Regions from separate parts of the Halomonas sp. PAMB 3232 genome, predicted to be linked through region 1. Evidence: predicted binding sites of a transcription regulator. Region 1 holds the regulator's gene; the other holds the start of a gene.
What was found. The regulator FliA, encoded in region 1, starts transcription of late flagellar genes. The targets are predictions, from matches to a motif close to CTAAAGTTNNNNNNNNNNCNGCCGATA.
Positions count from the first base shown of each region.

Region 2: the regulator FliA is predicted to act here: its motif matches at 1,329-1,355, upstream of RN346_RS14550 (flagellin).

Region 1 covers NZ_CP134865.1:3,530,329-3,538,731, forward strand. Annotated here, with positions in the region: gene RN346_RS16240 (hypothetical protein) at 1-71, shown strand, start outside; gene RN346_RS16245 (OmpA family protein) at 68-730, opposite strand; gene RN346_RS16250 (motility protein A) at 735-1,550, opposite strand; gene RN346_RS16255 (RNA polymerase sigma factor FliA) at 1,590-2,288, opposite strand; gene RN346_RS16260 (flagellar protein FlhE) at 2,314-2,718, opposite strand; gene RN346_RS16265 (hypothetical protein) at 2,756-3,253, opposite strand; gene flhF (flagellar biosynthesis protein FlhF) at 3,337-5,577, opposite strand; gene flhA (flagellar biosynthesis protein FlhA) at 5,618-7,702, opposite strand; gene flhB (flagellar biosynthesis protein FlhB) at 7,699-8,403, opposite strand, start outside.
Region 2 covers NZ_CP134865.1:3,178,573-3,186,028, reverse strand. Annotated here, with positions in the region: gene fliD (flagellar filament capping protein FliD) at 1-152, shown strand, start outside; gene RN346_RS14555 (flagellin) at 381-1,223, shown strand; gene RN346_RS14550 (flagellin) at 1,427-2,287, shown strand; gene RN346_RS14545 (flagellin) at 2,493-3,335, shown strand; gene RN346_RS14540 (flagellin) at 3,611-4,474, shown strand; gene RN346_RS14535 (flagellin) at 4,679-5,533, shown strand; gene RN346_RS14530 (glycosyltransferase) at 5,807-7,456, shown strand, end outside.

The DNA.
Region 1 (8,403 bases):
CCATGACGTTTGATCTCGACGGCGCCGGCCAGGCGATTCAGGAGATGCAGCGACGCTGCGCCGGGGCTTAAGGCGTAACCCGCGCCGGCTCCGGGGCGGGAGTTCGCAGCACGAATTCGACGCGGCGGTTGGCGGCGCGCCCTTCCCGCGTGTCGTTGCCGGCGAGCGGGCGCGTGTCGGCGTAGCCCACGGCGCGTAGCCGCTGCCGCGCCACGCCCTCCTGCTCGAGATGGCGCACCACCGCGATCGCCCGCCCGGTCGAAAGCTCCCAGTTGGAGGCGAACGCCGCGGTCGAAATCGGCACGTTATCGGTATGGCCTTCCACCGACACCTCGCCCTCGAAGGTGTCGATCACCTCGCTCAATCGCTCGAGCACGCCTTCTCCCTGGGGGGTCAACTCGGCGGCGCCGCTGGCGAACAGCAGGCTGTCGTCGATGCGCAGGGTCACGCCTTCGCGCCCCTGGCTGACGCTTACGCCCTGAATGTCGAGCGCGGCCATGGCCGGCGATAGACCGCTGTCGCGCGGCAAGATTCCCGAGGAGAGCGGCTGAAGGCCCTGGCCTTCGTTTGATGCCTCGCCGCCGCTACCCGCCGGCGTCAGTGCCAGCAGGAGCACGAACAGCGTGATCAGAAGGGTCAATACGTCGAGGTAGCTGGTCAGCCACCCCTCCTCGCCGTCGCCGCCGGTAAAGGGCGTTTCCAGCGCGTGGCGGGCGTCACAATTGAGCATGGCGCTAGCCTTTCGCCGCGACGCCGCTGCCCGGGCGCGGCTTCACGTGGGGGTCGTTGATCTCGTCGTGGTAGTTGGCCACGAACGAGTTCAGCGTCTCTTCGATGAACGACGGCAGCCGGCGCTTGGTGATCAGCGAAATGCCTTCGAGCACCATGTTCATGGTGATCAAGCGCTCCTCGGTGCGCCGCTCGAGCTTCACCGCCACCGGCTTGAACACCAGGTTCGCCAGCAGGATGCCGTAGAAGGTGGTGAGAAGCGCCACCGCCATGCGCGGGCCGATCACCTCGAGATCCCCGGCGTCCATGACTTCGAGCATGTTGACCAGCCCCACCAGGGTACCGATCATGCCAAACGCCGGCGCGTAGGTCGCCATGGTGCGAAAGATCTGCGCCTCGGCGTGCTCGCGGGCCTTGAGCCTGGCGATACGCCAGCGCAGCATGTCAAAGATCTCGTCTTCCTTGGTGTTGGCGATGACGAGCTGGATGCCGGTGCGCAAAAACGGGTTGCGGGTGTGTTCGAGCTCGCGCTCCACTGCGCGCACGTCGCCCTTGAACCAGAGCCTGGCCATGGAGACTAGCTCGTCGATGTCGTCGCGCACATAGGTATTCTCGCGGCGAAATACCAGCCCCACCAGGCGTACCACGCGCACCACTTCCTTGAGCGGATAGCTGATGAAGGTCGCCGCCAGCGTGCCGGTGATGACGATGGCAAGCCCGGGCAGGTTGATGAAGCTTGCCGCGGACTCTGCGGTAAAGAACAGCACGCTCACCAGCAAGAGGATGCTGGCGCCTATTCCAATCAGGGTAGAGGGGTTCATCGACGGCTCCTCGCCGGTTGGGGTTAACAGTGAAAAGGTTTAGTCCGGCTCGTGCAGACGCGCCCGCAAACGGCTGATGGCTTGGCTGTGTAGCTGCGACACGCGCGACTCGGTGACGCCCAGCACCGCGCCCACCTCCTTGAGGTTGAGCTCTTCCTGGTAGTAAAGCGCCATCAACAGCTTTTCGCGCTCCGGCAGCGCCTCGATCGCGGCAATCAGGGTTTCGCGCTGCTGGCCGTCCAGTAGCTCCTCGAAAGGCGCGTTCAGCGACTCCTGAATCGGCTCGCCGCCCTCCTCCAGAAGCTCCTCAAAAGGCAGCAGATGGCCACTATTAGTGTCCGCCAGAAGCTGCTGGTACTCGTTAATTGGCATGTCCAGATCGCGGGCGATCTCGCTCTCTTCCGGGGGGCGGCCAAGGCTTTGCTCCAGCCGGCGCACGGACTCGTCCATGGCCCGGGCCGAGCGGCGTACGCTGCGCGGCAGCCAGTCCCGGGTGCGCAGCTCATCGACCATTGCGCCGCGAATTCGCTGGCTAGCAAAGGTGGCGAAGCTCGCCCCCTGGGCGGCATCAAAACGCCCCAGCGCCTCTAAAAGCCCTACCATGCCGGCCTGGATCAGATCGTCGAGCTCGATGCTGGCCGGCAAACGAACTTGCAACGCCAGCGCCTGGCGACGCACCAGCGGCATGTGCTGGTTGACCATATCGCTGTGTTGGATTCTTCCCTTTGCTGTATACATCGGCGTGCCCCTGGCTAATCGCTGGTCACTGATAGTTCACAATCACTTGAAGCCCTCTCACCCTCACCGGCGGCTGGCCACGCCCCAACGCGAAACGAAACTCGAGCGGCGCACCGGCATTGAGCCCGGCAAGGCCGGTGGCACTGCCGCGCTGGCCGTCGAGGGCGACGCAGCGCTCCGGGTGGCAAAGCCAGGCATGGATATCGGCCCCCGGCGGCGCTTCGAAGCGCCAGTTGACGCGCTCGATGCGCCCCTGATGAATCTCGGCACTGGGCGGCGGCGCGAGCGCCTGGCTGGCACTTGCCCGGTCGCTCATCGCGACCATCAGCCCAGTCGTATCGACACTCCAGCTGCCCCCGCCCGCCAGGGCCGACAGAGAAAGCCCGCTGGCCACCACCCCCCTCAGCGCTGCGAGAATGACGTTTCTCATTAGCATAACCTAACCATAGTGGCTCACTCAGTATGGCCTACCTGGCCAAAAGCAGCAGTTCGATCCCCAGGTACGCCGTCGCCGCCGCGCGCAGATTCTCGAGCAGCCCGGCGCGGGGCAGGCCCGGCTCATGCAGCGCCAACAGCCGTTTGGGCCCCTGGTGTTCGCTGACCAGGCGCAGCGTGCGGTACATGGCGGCGAACGCCTCGGCGTCGCTTCGCACCCACAGCGCCCAGCGCGAGTAGCGCGCGCAGAGCGCCTGGAGCGGCGCATCGGCGTCCACCGGCACGACCTCCCAGCTCTCTGGCGTTGCCGCCCAGCGCCGGCCAAGCCGCGACCACTCGTCGAGGCGCGCGATCACCGGCTCGCGCTGCTTCGACCCAAGCCCGACCACGGCGAGCGGTATTTTGGCGACATGCGCGTCTGCGACATGCGCGTCTGCGACGTGCGCGTTGGCGACATGCGCGTCCGCGACGGGCGCATCGACAGCGCGCGCATCGGCTTCGCTCGCCTCCAACGCCTGAGCCTGCCGCACATCGTCGTCGCCTTGCGCGTCGGCCGACTGGCCGGTGCGCAGGTTCGCCCACTGGCGCAGCCCCGCGGCCTGGTCCTGGCCGCTCATGCAAAGGTCTCGCGGCTGACGCTGCCAAACTGACGGATCGCGTCGCGGGTCATTAGAAAGTGCATGATCGCGTCCGCCAGCGCGCTATCGCGGCGCTTGCGCGGGCTACCCAAAAGGCGCAGTAAATCCTGCTGCAACGCCTGGGCCTCTTCGTCCTCGGCGCTGTCCAGGTGGGTGGCCACGCACGCTACGCCGCTGGCCATCAAGAGCCGTAGCTCAGCGCTGACCTCGCCGCCGTCCGACTCCTTGAGCGCGCGCCAAACGCGTTTGGTCAGCGCTACCGTGCCTTCACTTTGCAGCTGGGTGATCAAAAGCGACAGCGCCTCGCTCCCCAGCCGCGCCGGCGTGAGCCAATAGCGCTTGGCGACCCGCCGCGATGTTTCCGGGTCGCGCAGTTCGCCGCGCCAGGCGAGCAGCCGCCGGCCCGCGACGTCGGTAACCTCGGCGTGGGCGCTGTAGAGCGAAAGCGACTGACCGCGAAAGCGCACGGGCACCTGGTGGCCCAGGGTCGCCTCGTCAAACAGCGCGGCCATGGCGTAGCGCTCGCCCTGCCAGTATACCCGCTGGCTTCCGCTGACCCGGCTGACCCAGGTCAAGCGCTCGGCTTCCAGCGCGTTAAGCGTTTCGCCCTCGACCAGGGTGGGCAGCAGATGCACCGCGGCCTGGCGCTGCGCATCGATGCGCGCCTGCCAGCCGGCGCTCTGGCGGTGCTGTAAAAGCGTCAGCGCACAGAGGCGTCCGTCGGCATCGAGATTCAGATCCGGCATCGACCACTCCATGCCGCGCTCGGCGCGCCGGGGCGACCACACCACCCCCAGCGCGCGCTGCTCATGAGAGCGGTCTGCAAGCGCTGCCAAACGCTGGTCGTGGAGCACGCCGGGCAGCGCGGCGATATCCCAGCTCGCCTCCAGCAGAGAGAAGCCGGCAACGCGCTCGCGAAGGCTCGCCATCAGCAGGCCAAGGCGCCGCCCCTGGCCCAGCACTTCCCGCGACCAACGCGGCGCCAGCGCCTCGCTCGACCAGGCCGGGCGGGCGGGTTCGCGCTCGCGCACGTCGGTCATGGCGTGGGTGAGCGCCTGGTCCACCAGCGCCGTCGGCTCGGCCAGCTGCATGTCCTCCGGTACGCGCTGGCCGTTGGAGCAGAAAAGTACGCGCAGGCCAAAGCGCATGACGATATCCAGAAGCGGCGCCAGCCGGCCCGCCTCGTCCTGCTTGGTAATGATGCAGTCGTCGAGCTCCGCCCCGGCCGCCCGCGCCGCCTGGCGGTAGCGCAGCACTACCTCTTCCAGGGTTTCCGGCTGGCTGGCGGCGTTGAGCACCAGCACCAGGCGCACCCTAGAGCCGCCGCCCTGCAGCTGGTCGATCTGGGTGATGACGCGCTGGTCGCGCTGGCTCATGCCGACGGTGTCGATGATCACCCACTGCTTGCCGCCAAGGCGTCCGAGCAGGTCGTCGATCGGCTGTTCGTGATCGAGGGCGTACATCGGCGTGTCGAGCAGGCGGGCGTAGATCCGCAGCTGTTCGTGGGCGCCGATACGGAAGCTGTCGGTGGTCACCAGTGCCACCGGGCGCGTGCCGTGGCGCATGACGAAGCGCGCGGCGAGCTTGGCGGTGGTGGTGGTCTTGCCCACGCCGGTCGGGCCGACCAGCGCCACGATGCCGGTCTGGTCGAAAAACGCCTCTTCGCTGTCGAGTACCTTGAGCCGCGCGACGAGCTGGCGGTGCAGCCACGCGAGAACCCGCTCGTCCTGGGGCGACAGTGCGCCGAGCGATTCGGGCAGTGCCGCGCTGATCTCCTCGCAAAGCTCGTTGCCAAACCCCACGCGAGCGAGCAGCGTGTTGAGCGTTTGCGCCGTCGACGGCGCCGGCGCACTCGCCACGTGAGTGCGAGCGAGCAGCGCGCGCATGTCCTGCATCTCCTGCAAGAGACGCTCGCTGACCGCCTCGAAAGGCTGGCTCGCGCTTGCCGGCGCGGTGGAGGGCGGCGCCTCGAGCGCCGCGGCAACGTGCGCGTAGGGGCGATCGACGTCGGCTAAACGCTCCCTTGAAGGCTCGATGTCCGGTTGAGGCGCTGGCGGCGCGGTGTGATCCAGCGCGGCGTCCTCGGCCATGGCCAGGATTTCGACACCGGTGTCCGTGCGCCGGTTGGCGACGATCAGCGCCTCGTCGCCCAGCGCCGCGCGCACCTGGCGCATGACATCGCGGCTGTTGGCACCGATAAAGCGTCTTACGCTCATGGCTCTCCCCCTTCGTTATTCAAAGCGCGCCCGCAACGTCTCATCGCGACCCGCCCACCAGCGTGGTGATTCTGAGCGTGCGGTCGTCGGGAATTTCGGCCTGGGACATCACCACCAGGTGGCGCAGCCGGCGGCGCAAAAAGCGCGCGACGATGGGGCGCAGCGAGTGCTGAACCACCAGCACCGGCGGCTCGCCGCTGGCTTCCTGGCGCTCCAGCGCCTGCTGGGTCTGGTTCATCAGCGTATCGGCCAGCCCCGGCTCCATGGCGCCGTTGCCGTTCATGGCCTGGATCAACACCTGCTCGAGCTGGGCGTCCAGGCCGATCACGTGAAGCGCCTCCTGGCCTGCGAACCACTGCTGGGTAATCGAGCGCCCCAAACTGATGCGCACCTGAGCGGTCAGCTCGCCCACGTCCTTCTGCTGGCCGGCGACGTCGGCCAGGGTATCCAGAATCGTGCGCATGTCGCGAATCGAAACGTCCTCTTCGAGCAGGTTCTGCAGGATGCGCTGGAGCGTGGTGAGCGAAATCGCCTTGGGCACGACCTCTTCGACCAGGGATTTCTGCTCGTCGCCGAGCTTGTCGAGCAGCTTCTGCACTTCCTGGCGGCCGAGCATTTCCGGCGAGTGGCGGTGCAAGAGGTGGTTCAAGTGCGTGGCGATCACGGTGCTGGCATCGACCACCGTGTAGCCAAATACCTGGGCGTGCTCGCGCTGGCTGGCATCGATCCACACCGCCGGCAGGCCGAAGGCGGGGTCCTCGGTGGGCGTACCCGACAGCTCGCCGGAGACCTGGCCCGGGTTGATCGCCAGCCACTTGCCCGGCTGCGCCTCGGCGCGGCCGATCTCGGCGCCCTTGAGCGAGAGCACGTAGGCATTCGAGGAGAGTTCGAGGTTGTCGCGAATGTGCACCACCGGCGGCAGAAAGCCGACCTCCTGGGCAAACTTCTTGCGCACGCTCTTGATTCGCGCCAAAAGCTCGCCCTTCTGGCGCGAGTCGACCAGCGGGATCAAGCGGTGGCCAACCTCGAGCCCCAGCGTGTCGACCAGCTGCACGTCCTCCCAGCTCGCCTCCGGCGTTTCCTGCATTGGCACCGGCGCCTGGGCCATGTCCTCGCTTACCAGCACCTTCTCCTGATGGCGCTTCAGATACCAGGCGAGACCGCCGAGCAGCGCGGTGAAGATCAAGAACACCAGGTTGGGCATGCCGGGCACCATGCCCAGAAGTCCCATCACCGCGGCGGCGAGAATCATCACCTGCGGATTGACGAAGAGCTGGCTGAGCATCTGCTGGCCCACGTCCTGCTCGGTGTTGACGCGCGATACCGTCACGCCAGCGGCGGTGGAGATCACCAGCGCGGGGATCTGCGCGACCAGGCCGTCGCCGATGGTCAAAAGCGTATAGGTGCGCCCGGCGTCGGCGAAGCTCATGCCGTGCTGCATCATGCCGATGACCAGCCCGCCGATGATGTTGACCACCATGATGACCAGCCCCGCCATGGCGTCACCGCGCACGAACTTGCTGGCACCGTCCATGGAGCCGTAGAAGTCGGCCTCCTGAGCGACCTCGGCGCGGCGCTTCTTGGCATCCTCCTCGCCGATCAGGCCCGCATTCAAATCGGCGTCGATCGCCATCTGCTTGCCGGGCATGGCGTCCAGAGTGAAGCGCGCGCCGACCTCGGCGATGCGCCCGGCGCCCTTGGTGATGACCATGAAGTTGATGATCACCAGGATCAGAAACACCACCAGGCCCACGGCGAAGTTGCCGCCGACCAGAAACGTGCCGAAAGCCTCGATCACCTTGCCCGCCGAGGCGCCGCCCTGGTGGCCCTCCATCAGCACCACGCGGGTCGAGGCGACGTTGAGCGATAGCCGGAGCAGCGTGGTGAACAACAGCACCGCGGGAAACGCGGCGAAATCGAGCGGCTTTTCGGCGAACATGCTCACCAACAGCACCATGATGGACAGCGCGATATTGAAGGTGAACAGCAGATCCAGCGCAAACGGCGGCAGCGGCACGATCATCATGCCAAGGATCATGAGAATCAGCAGCGGGCCGGCCAACAGCTTGATCGGCACATCGCCAAAGGGGTTGCGTCGACTGATCAACTGGCTAAACGCCTTCATGAGCGTGCCTCAAAAGCACCGGGGCCTCGGGAGGGATAAGTCATCTCGTCGGGAACCGGTAAGTTATCGGGGGTTGGCGGCGTTTCGCCACCGTCTTGCGTCACGCTTTTCAAGCGGTACGCCCAGGCCATGACCTCGGCCACGGCGGTATAGAGCTCTGCCGGCACTTCGCCGTCGAGATCAACGTGGTGATAGAGCGCCCGCGCCAGCGGCGCGGCCTCCAGCCGCGGCACGCTCGCCTCCTGGGCAATATCGCGAATGCGCGCGGCCACCGCGTCGGCGCCTTTCGCCACCACGCGCGGTGCGCCCATCTGGCCCTCCTGATAGGAGAGCGCGACGGCGTAGTGCGTGGGGTTGGTGATGATGACGTCGGCCTCGGGCACCTTGCTCATCATGCGCCCGCGCGCCATGGCCTGCTGCTGCTGGCGAATGCGCCCTTTCACGTGCGGGTCGCCTTCGGACTCCTTGTGCTCGCGCTTGACCTCTTCCTGGCTCATGCGAAGCTTCTTGGCGTTGCTCCAAAGCTGAAAAGGCACGTCGATCAGAATCACCACCACCAGCGACGCGATCGCTAAAGCCGCCGCCAGCGCCGATAGATTCAGGGCACTGGCCAGCGCCTGCTGCACCGGCTGGTCGGCCAGACCCAAAAGCCGGTCGATGTTGAAATAGATGAACGCGCTGGCGATGCCGCCGACCAGAAT
Region 2 (7,456 bases), 350 kb from region 1:
AGCGCAAGGAGCGCATGGAAGCCAGCATCGAGCGCAACGTGGAGCGCTATCGTAAGCAGTTTGCCCAGCTCGATGGCATGATTGCGCAGATGAACTCCATGAGCAGCTACCTGGGCCAGCAGTTCGATATGCTGAGCAATATGCAGAAGTAGTAAACCTTGCTATCAAACGAAACGGTGCTAATACGCTCTCGTTCGTAACGACAATTTATTTTATCAGCGGGGCCGTAAGGCCCCGTTATAGTTTCAAGGCCAAATTTTCATAAAAAAGTGGGTAAATGAGCTAAAGGATCGCCCCGCTTCGCCGTTAATTATAACAACGGCGATGCAAGCGCCGATTTATAGGCCTCTCTTGGGCCACTAAACACAGAGGATTACCCCATGTCCGTCATCAATACCAACATCACTTCCATGATCGGCCAGAACAACCTGAGCAAGTCCCAGGGCATGCTGGCTCAGGCGCAGGAGCGTCTTTCTTCCGGCCTGCGTATCAACAGCGCCTCCGACGACGCAGCAGGTCAGGCGATCGCCAACAAGATGACCGCCCAGATCAAGGGTATGGATCAGGCGAGCCGTAACGCCAGCGACGGTATCTCGCTCGTTCAAACCATGGAAGGCGGCCTGGACCAGATCAACGACAACCTGCAGCGTATTCGTGAACTGGCGGTACAGGGTGCTAACGACACTAACACCGCCGATGACCGCGCGGCGATCACCACCGAGATCAACGAGCGTATCGCTGAGATCGACCGCGTAGCGGGCAGCAACAACTTCAACGGCACTAACCTGTTGTCAAGCGGCGCGAGCACGGCGCTCAATATCCAAGTCGGTTCTAACACCAGCGGCAACGACACTATTACCGTCAATACTTTCGACGCAACTAGCAGTGCGCTGGGTGTTAGCGGGTCTGCGGCGGCTCTCTCCGGTGCCGGCGCGACTCACGACAACTTCCAGACGCTGATCGACAATGTCGATACCGCCGTCAAGTCGCTCGACACGCAGCGTGCGACTCTGGGTGCCACGCTGAACCGCTTCGACTCTGTGATCGATAACCTGGCGACCACGACTACTAACCTTTCCGAAGCGCGCTCACGCATCGAAGATGCCGACTACGCGAAAGAAGTGTCGAACATGACACGTGCCAACATCCTTCAGCAGGCGGGTACGTCCATGCTGGCCCAGGCTAACCAGACCCCGCAGTCTGTACTGTCTCTGCTGGGTTAATCGCTCAAGCAGTAGTACCACGAGCGAAGTGAACGACGGGGCCGCAAGGCCCCGTTTTTCGTTGGGCGCCTCGCGCATTTTTCTCATGTGAATCGCGCGAAAGGCCTAAAGAAGTGCCTCCAACAGCCGTTAATTATAATAACGGCGATGCAAGCGCCGATTTAAAGGCCTCTCCTGGGCCACTAAACACAGAGGATTACCCCATGTCCGTCATCAATACCAACATTACTTCCATGATTGGCCAGAACAACCTGAGCAAGTCCCAGGGCATGCTGGCTCAGGCGCAGGAGCGTCTTTCTTCCGGCCTGCGTATCAACAGCGCCTCCGACGACGCAGCAGGTCAGGCGATCGCCAACAAGATGACCGCCCAGATCAAGGGTATGGATCAGGCGAGCCGTAACGCCAGCGACGGTATCTCGCTCGTTCAAACCATGGAAGGCGGCCTGGACCAGATCAACGACAACCTGCAGCGTATTCGTGAGCTGGCGGTTCAGGGTGCCAACGACACCAACACCGACGATGATCGCGCCGCAATCGAAACCGAGATCAACGAGCGTTTGGCCGAGATCGACCGCGTAGCGGGCAGCAACAATTTCAACGGTACCAATCTTCTTAACGCCAGCGGCAGCCTGAGCATCCAGGTCGGTTCCAATACCGATGTTGAAGACGTCATCAATGTTAAAACTGTTGACGCTACCGTGTCGGGCCTTGGTTTGACTGGCGCGTCGGGAGGGATTGTCGCAGGGACTACCTTTACGGCCGCTAGCGGAGCTGGCGCCCACACCAGCTTCCAAAGCCTGATCGATGCCGTTGATACTGCTACTAAAACACTGGATACCAACCGCGCTACTTTGGGTGCTACGCTGAACCGCTTCGACTCCGTGATCGACAACTTGGCGACCACCTCGACCAACCTGTCCGAAGCACGCTCGCGAATCGAGGACGCCGACTACGCCAAGGAAGTGTCGAACATGACGCGCGCCAACATCCTCCAGCAGGCGGGTACGTCGATGCTGGCCCAGGCGAACCAGACGCCGCAGTCGGTATTGTCTCTGCTGGGCTAATAGTCGGGTAAGTGCTGCCATTGACAGCTAGAGTAACGGGGCCAATTGGCCCCGTTTTTCGTTCTTTCTGCAAGCAAAATTATTTTCACAAAACGGCTTTAAACCATTCAAGAATCCACGTTAACGGCCGTTAATTATAATAACGGCGACGCAGTCGCCGACCTGTAGGCCCTTCTCAGGCCATAAAATACCGAGGATCTCATCCATGTCCGTTATCAATACCAACATCACCTCCATGATCGGCCAGAATAACCTGCGCGCTTCGCAGAGCATGCTGGCTCAGGCACAAGAGCGTCTCTCTTCCGGTCTGCGCATCAACAGCGCATCCGACGATGCCGCCGGTCAGGCGATCGCAAACAAGATGACTGCTCAGATCAAGGGCATGGAGCAGGCCAGTCGTAACGCCAGCGACGGCATCTCGCTCGTTCAGACCATGGAAGGCGGTCTGGATCAAATCAACGACAACCTGCAGCGTATTCGTGAACTGGCGGTACAGGGTGCTAACGACACCAATACCGCCGACGATCGCGCGGCGATCACGACCGAGATCAACGAGCGTATCGCCGAGATCGACCGCGTAGCGGGCAGCAATAACTTCAACGGCACTAACCTGCTTAATGTTAGCGGTGGCGGTACTCTGAACATTCAGGTTGGCTCCAATACATCGACCAATGATGTTATTGAAGTGAGCACAATCGATGCGACTAGCGCTGCCTTGGGAGTGAGTGGCGCAGCTGCCGCGCTTTCCGGTGCAGGAGCATCGCACACGACTTTCCAGAGTTTGATCGACGCTGTCGATGGCGCAACGAAAACCCTGGATACCAACCGCGCGACTTTGGGCGCCACGTTGAACCGCTTTGATTCCGTGATCGATAACCTGGCGACCACCTCGACCAATCTGTCCGAAGCGCGCTCACGTATCGAGGATGCCGATTATGCCAAGGAGGTGTCCAACATGACCCGCGCCAACATTCTGCAGCAGGCGGGTACGTCCATGCTGGCTCAGGCCAATCAGACCCCGCAGTCCGTTCTATCTCTGCTTGGTTAATAACACATTAATGAGTGTCGACGGGGCCGAAAGGCCCCGTTTTCGTTATAGGCTTGAGAGAAATATGGAACACTTCGTTACACGCTATAACCCCCGCATAGCCTGAAAATAACGCAGATCTTCTGCATCATTTTTCTATAGCGTTACTCTTTGCTACATAAAAAAAGCCTTGTTTCTTCAAGTGTTGGATATAGCAGCCGTTACCCCTTGGTAGCGACGGCACAAGCGTCGCCAAGTTGGCCCGCTGGCCAGTTATACTTCAAGGAGCAATACTCATGTCTGTAATCAATACGAATATCACCTCCATGATTGGCCAGAATAATCTGAGCTCTTCACAAAGCATGCTGGCTCAGGCGCAGGAGCGTCTCTCTTCCGGACTGCGTATTAACAGCGCCTCCGACGATGCCGCAGGTCAAGCCATCGCCAACAAGATGACTGCCCAAATCAACGGTATGAGCCAAGCCAGCCGTAACGCCAGCGACGGCATTTCCTTGGTGCAAACCATGGAAGGTGGTCTCGATCAGATCAACGACAACCTGCAACGTATTCGTGAGCTGGCGGTGCAGGGCGCTAACGATACCAACACGGAAGAAGATCGCGCGGCGATTGCCACCGAGATCACTGAGCGTATTGAAGAAATTGATCGTGTTGCGGGTAGCAACAACTTCAACGGTACTAACTTGCTGGACGGCGTTAGTACTGACGACCTGGAAATTCAGATCGGCGCGAACACCACTGACGATGACACCATTTCAGTAAGCCGCTTTGACGCCACTAGCGACAACCTGGGCGCGGTGAGTGGTGGGGTTGCCAACCTGGAGGCAGCGGCCACCGCGGTATCAGGTGGTGGTGACCATAGTGATTTCCAATCTTTGATTAATTCAGTGGATAGCGCCGTAAAAGAATTGGACACTAATCGTGCGGAGCTGGGTGCCACGCTCAACCGTTTCGATTCGGTGATCGACAACCTGGCAACGACCGAAACCAACCTTTCCGAAGCTCGGTCGCGCATCGAAGATGCCGACTACGCGGATGAGGTCTCCAACATGACCCGCGCTAATATCCTCCAGCAGGCGGGCACCTCCATGCTGGCGCAGGCTAACCAGACGCCGCAGTCCGTACTGTCTCTGCTGGGTTAATTGCTCGAGCAGTAGCACAACGAGTGAAGTGAACGACGGGGCCGCAAGGCCCCGTTTTTCGTTGGGCGCCTCCCGCATTTTTTCTCATGTGAATCGCGCGAAAGGCCTAAAGAAGTACCTCCAACAGCCGTTAATTATAATAACGGCGATGCAAGCGCCGATTTAAAGGCCTCTCCTGGGCCACTAAACACAGAGGATTACCCCATGTCCGTCATCAATACCAACATCACGTCCATGATTGGCCAGAACAACCTGAGCAAGTCCCAGGGCATGCTGGCTCAGGCGCAAGAGCGTCTCTCTTCCGGCCTGCGTATCAACAGCGCCTCCGACGACGCAGCAGGTCAGGCGATCGCCAACAAGATGACCGCCCAGATCAAGGGTATGGATCAGGCGAGCCGTAACGCCAGCGACGGTATCTCGCTCGTTCAAACCATGGAAGGCGGTCTGGACCAGATCAACGACAACCTGCAGCGTATTCGCGAATTGGCGGTTCAGGGCGCCAACGATACCAACACCGCCGATGACCGTACTGCGATCACCACTGAGATCAACGAGCGTCTGGCCGAGATCGACCGCGTAGCAGGCAGCAACAACTTCAACGGCACTAGCTTGCTCAATGCCAGCGGCAGCCTGAGCATTCAGGTTGGCTCCAACACCGATTCCGAAGACGTGATTAGTGTCAAGACCGTCGATGCGACTGTGGCGGGTCTGGGCTTAGCAAGCGGCAGTGAAATCACCGGCACCACATTTGCCGTTAGTGGTGGCACCGCAGCCCACAGCAGCTTCCAGAATCTAATCGACTCCGTCGATGCCGCGACCAAGACTCTGGACACCAACCGCGCAACCTTGGGTGCCACGCTGAACCGCTTCGACTCCGTAATCGACAACCTGGCGACCACCTCGACCAACCTGTCCGAAGCGCGCTCACGAATCGAAGACGCCGATTACGCGAAAGAAGTGTCCAACATGACTCGCGCCAACATCCTTCAGCAGGCGGGTACCTCCATGCTGGCCCAGGCGAACCAGACGCCGCAGTCTGTACTGTCTCTGCTGGGTTAATTCTTTCAGCGGTACAACTAATGAAACAACCGAACGGGGCCAAAAGGCCCCGTTTTCTTTTAGGTGGCTCAGTGTCAGCTCCTTTACACGTTTCCTACCAGGCCAGCCTAAAGCGTGGCGTCGCACATTCGGTAACTATAATTATCTCCTTCGCAACCCTGGTTCCTGAAGCAGTCCATGGAATACCTGCTTAAAAACCGGTGCATTTGCCTCTTTGGTACACGTGGTCGCGAAGTAGACTAGGCAGACTGCCACTTTTTTGCGAGCTGCCTAATGGCCAAGACGACTCCCGCCACACCCAAACGTAAACCTCGTTTGCTATGGGCCAACCCGTTCTGCCTTTTGGATACGTCCAGCGGTGCAAGCATGACCGTACGCCAAATGCTGCTTCAGTTAGTGGCCAATGGGTATGACGTCAAAGTGCTGGGAGCGACGGTATTCGACAACCCCAAGGGAATGGCGCTTCTCAAGGAGCAGTTCGCTGATCTCGATTCCCATCTGCACCAGTTGATTGACGCGAAAGATGGTCCTCTGACTCATCAGATGCTCGTGAGCTACAGCTATAACCGGAATCATTTCACCACGCACGAAGAAGGGCTCTGGTATAGCCAGTATGTATATCTGTTGGATTCCTTCAAGCCGGACGTTGTGTGGTTCTACGGTGGCCAGACCGTGGATATGCTTATCGCCGACGAGGCCCGCGATCGAGGTATCCCCGTGGCCTTTTATCTGGCTAATGGCAACTATAAATCGCCCCGCTGGTGCCGTGATATTGATCTGATCGTAACCGACAGCCAAGCAACGGCAGACATGTATCGCAAGGAAGTAGGATTTACCTCCACGCCGGTAGGCAAGTTCATTGCCTCGGACCGCTTCGTTGCCGATGAGCACGAGCGCAAGCGACTTCTTTTTGTGAATCCGAGCTGGCAGAAGGGCGCCAGCGTGTTCGTACAACTGGCTGAAAAGCTCGAGCGAGAGCGTCCGGATATCGAACTTGAGGTCGTGGAGGCGCGCGCCGATTGGTCGGCCGTGCTGCGTGAGACGACCAAGCGGATGGGGCAACAGCGCAGCACGTTGAGTAACGTGACTGTGACGGGTAATACCAGTGATATGCGAGGGCCTTATAGCCGCGCGCGCGTATTGGCTGCGCCCAGCCTCTGGTGGGAGAGCTCCGGGCGGGTGCTTGCTGAGGCCATGCTCAATGGTATACCGGCGCTGATCACCAATCGCGGTGGCATGCCCGAAATGGTAGGTAAGGCGGGTATCACCTTCGATTTCCCCGAACAGTGTTATGAAGAGCCCTACCAGCATCTGCTTGGCGAGCAAGAGTTACAGCCGCTATTCAATGCAGCGGTCGCTTTTTTCGATGATGAGGCGCTCTATCAGAAATACGTGGCACAGGCTTTCAACATAGGTGAAGAGAAACACCACATTGATCGTGCTACCGACAGACTGCTTAGTGCCTTGGCTCCTCTGGTGCGAGAACGCGCTGGTAACAAGGAGTTTTCGGCCAGCCAGAAGAAGCGTCATCGCCAACGCCTTCCAAGCAGGGCCACCAAGCCAGAAATGAAAGTGGATCGCACTCTACAGCAGCTGATCAACGGCAAAATAAAAGGCGTTTTGGGGAGCGACACCCAAGCGACCAAGCTGCATCTCACTGAAGATTTTACTTGGCAATTAAAGGGGAAGATCATCGTACTTGATAATCGTGCCAGCCTGATCAAGAGTGGTTTGGCTGATCAGATGGCAGTAACTGGGGCGTTCGGTATCGTAGCCTTTGACCCCGCCAGCGAAATCAAGACGCCCAAGCAATACGAAGGCAGTGATACGATTCAGCTTTTCCAGCACGCTTTATTGGGCGATGGTCGACCGGCCACCCTGCATGCCTGCGTTGCCCCGGAAATGACCAGCACTTTGGCACCC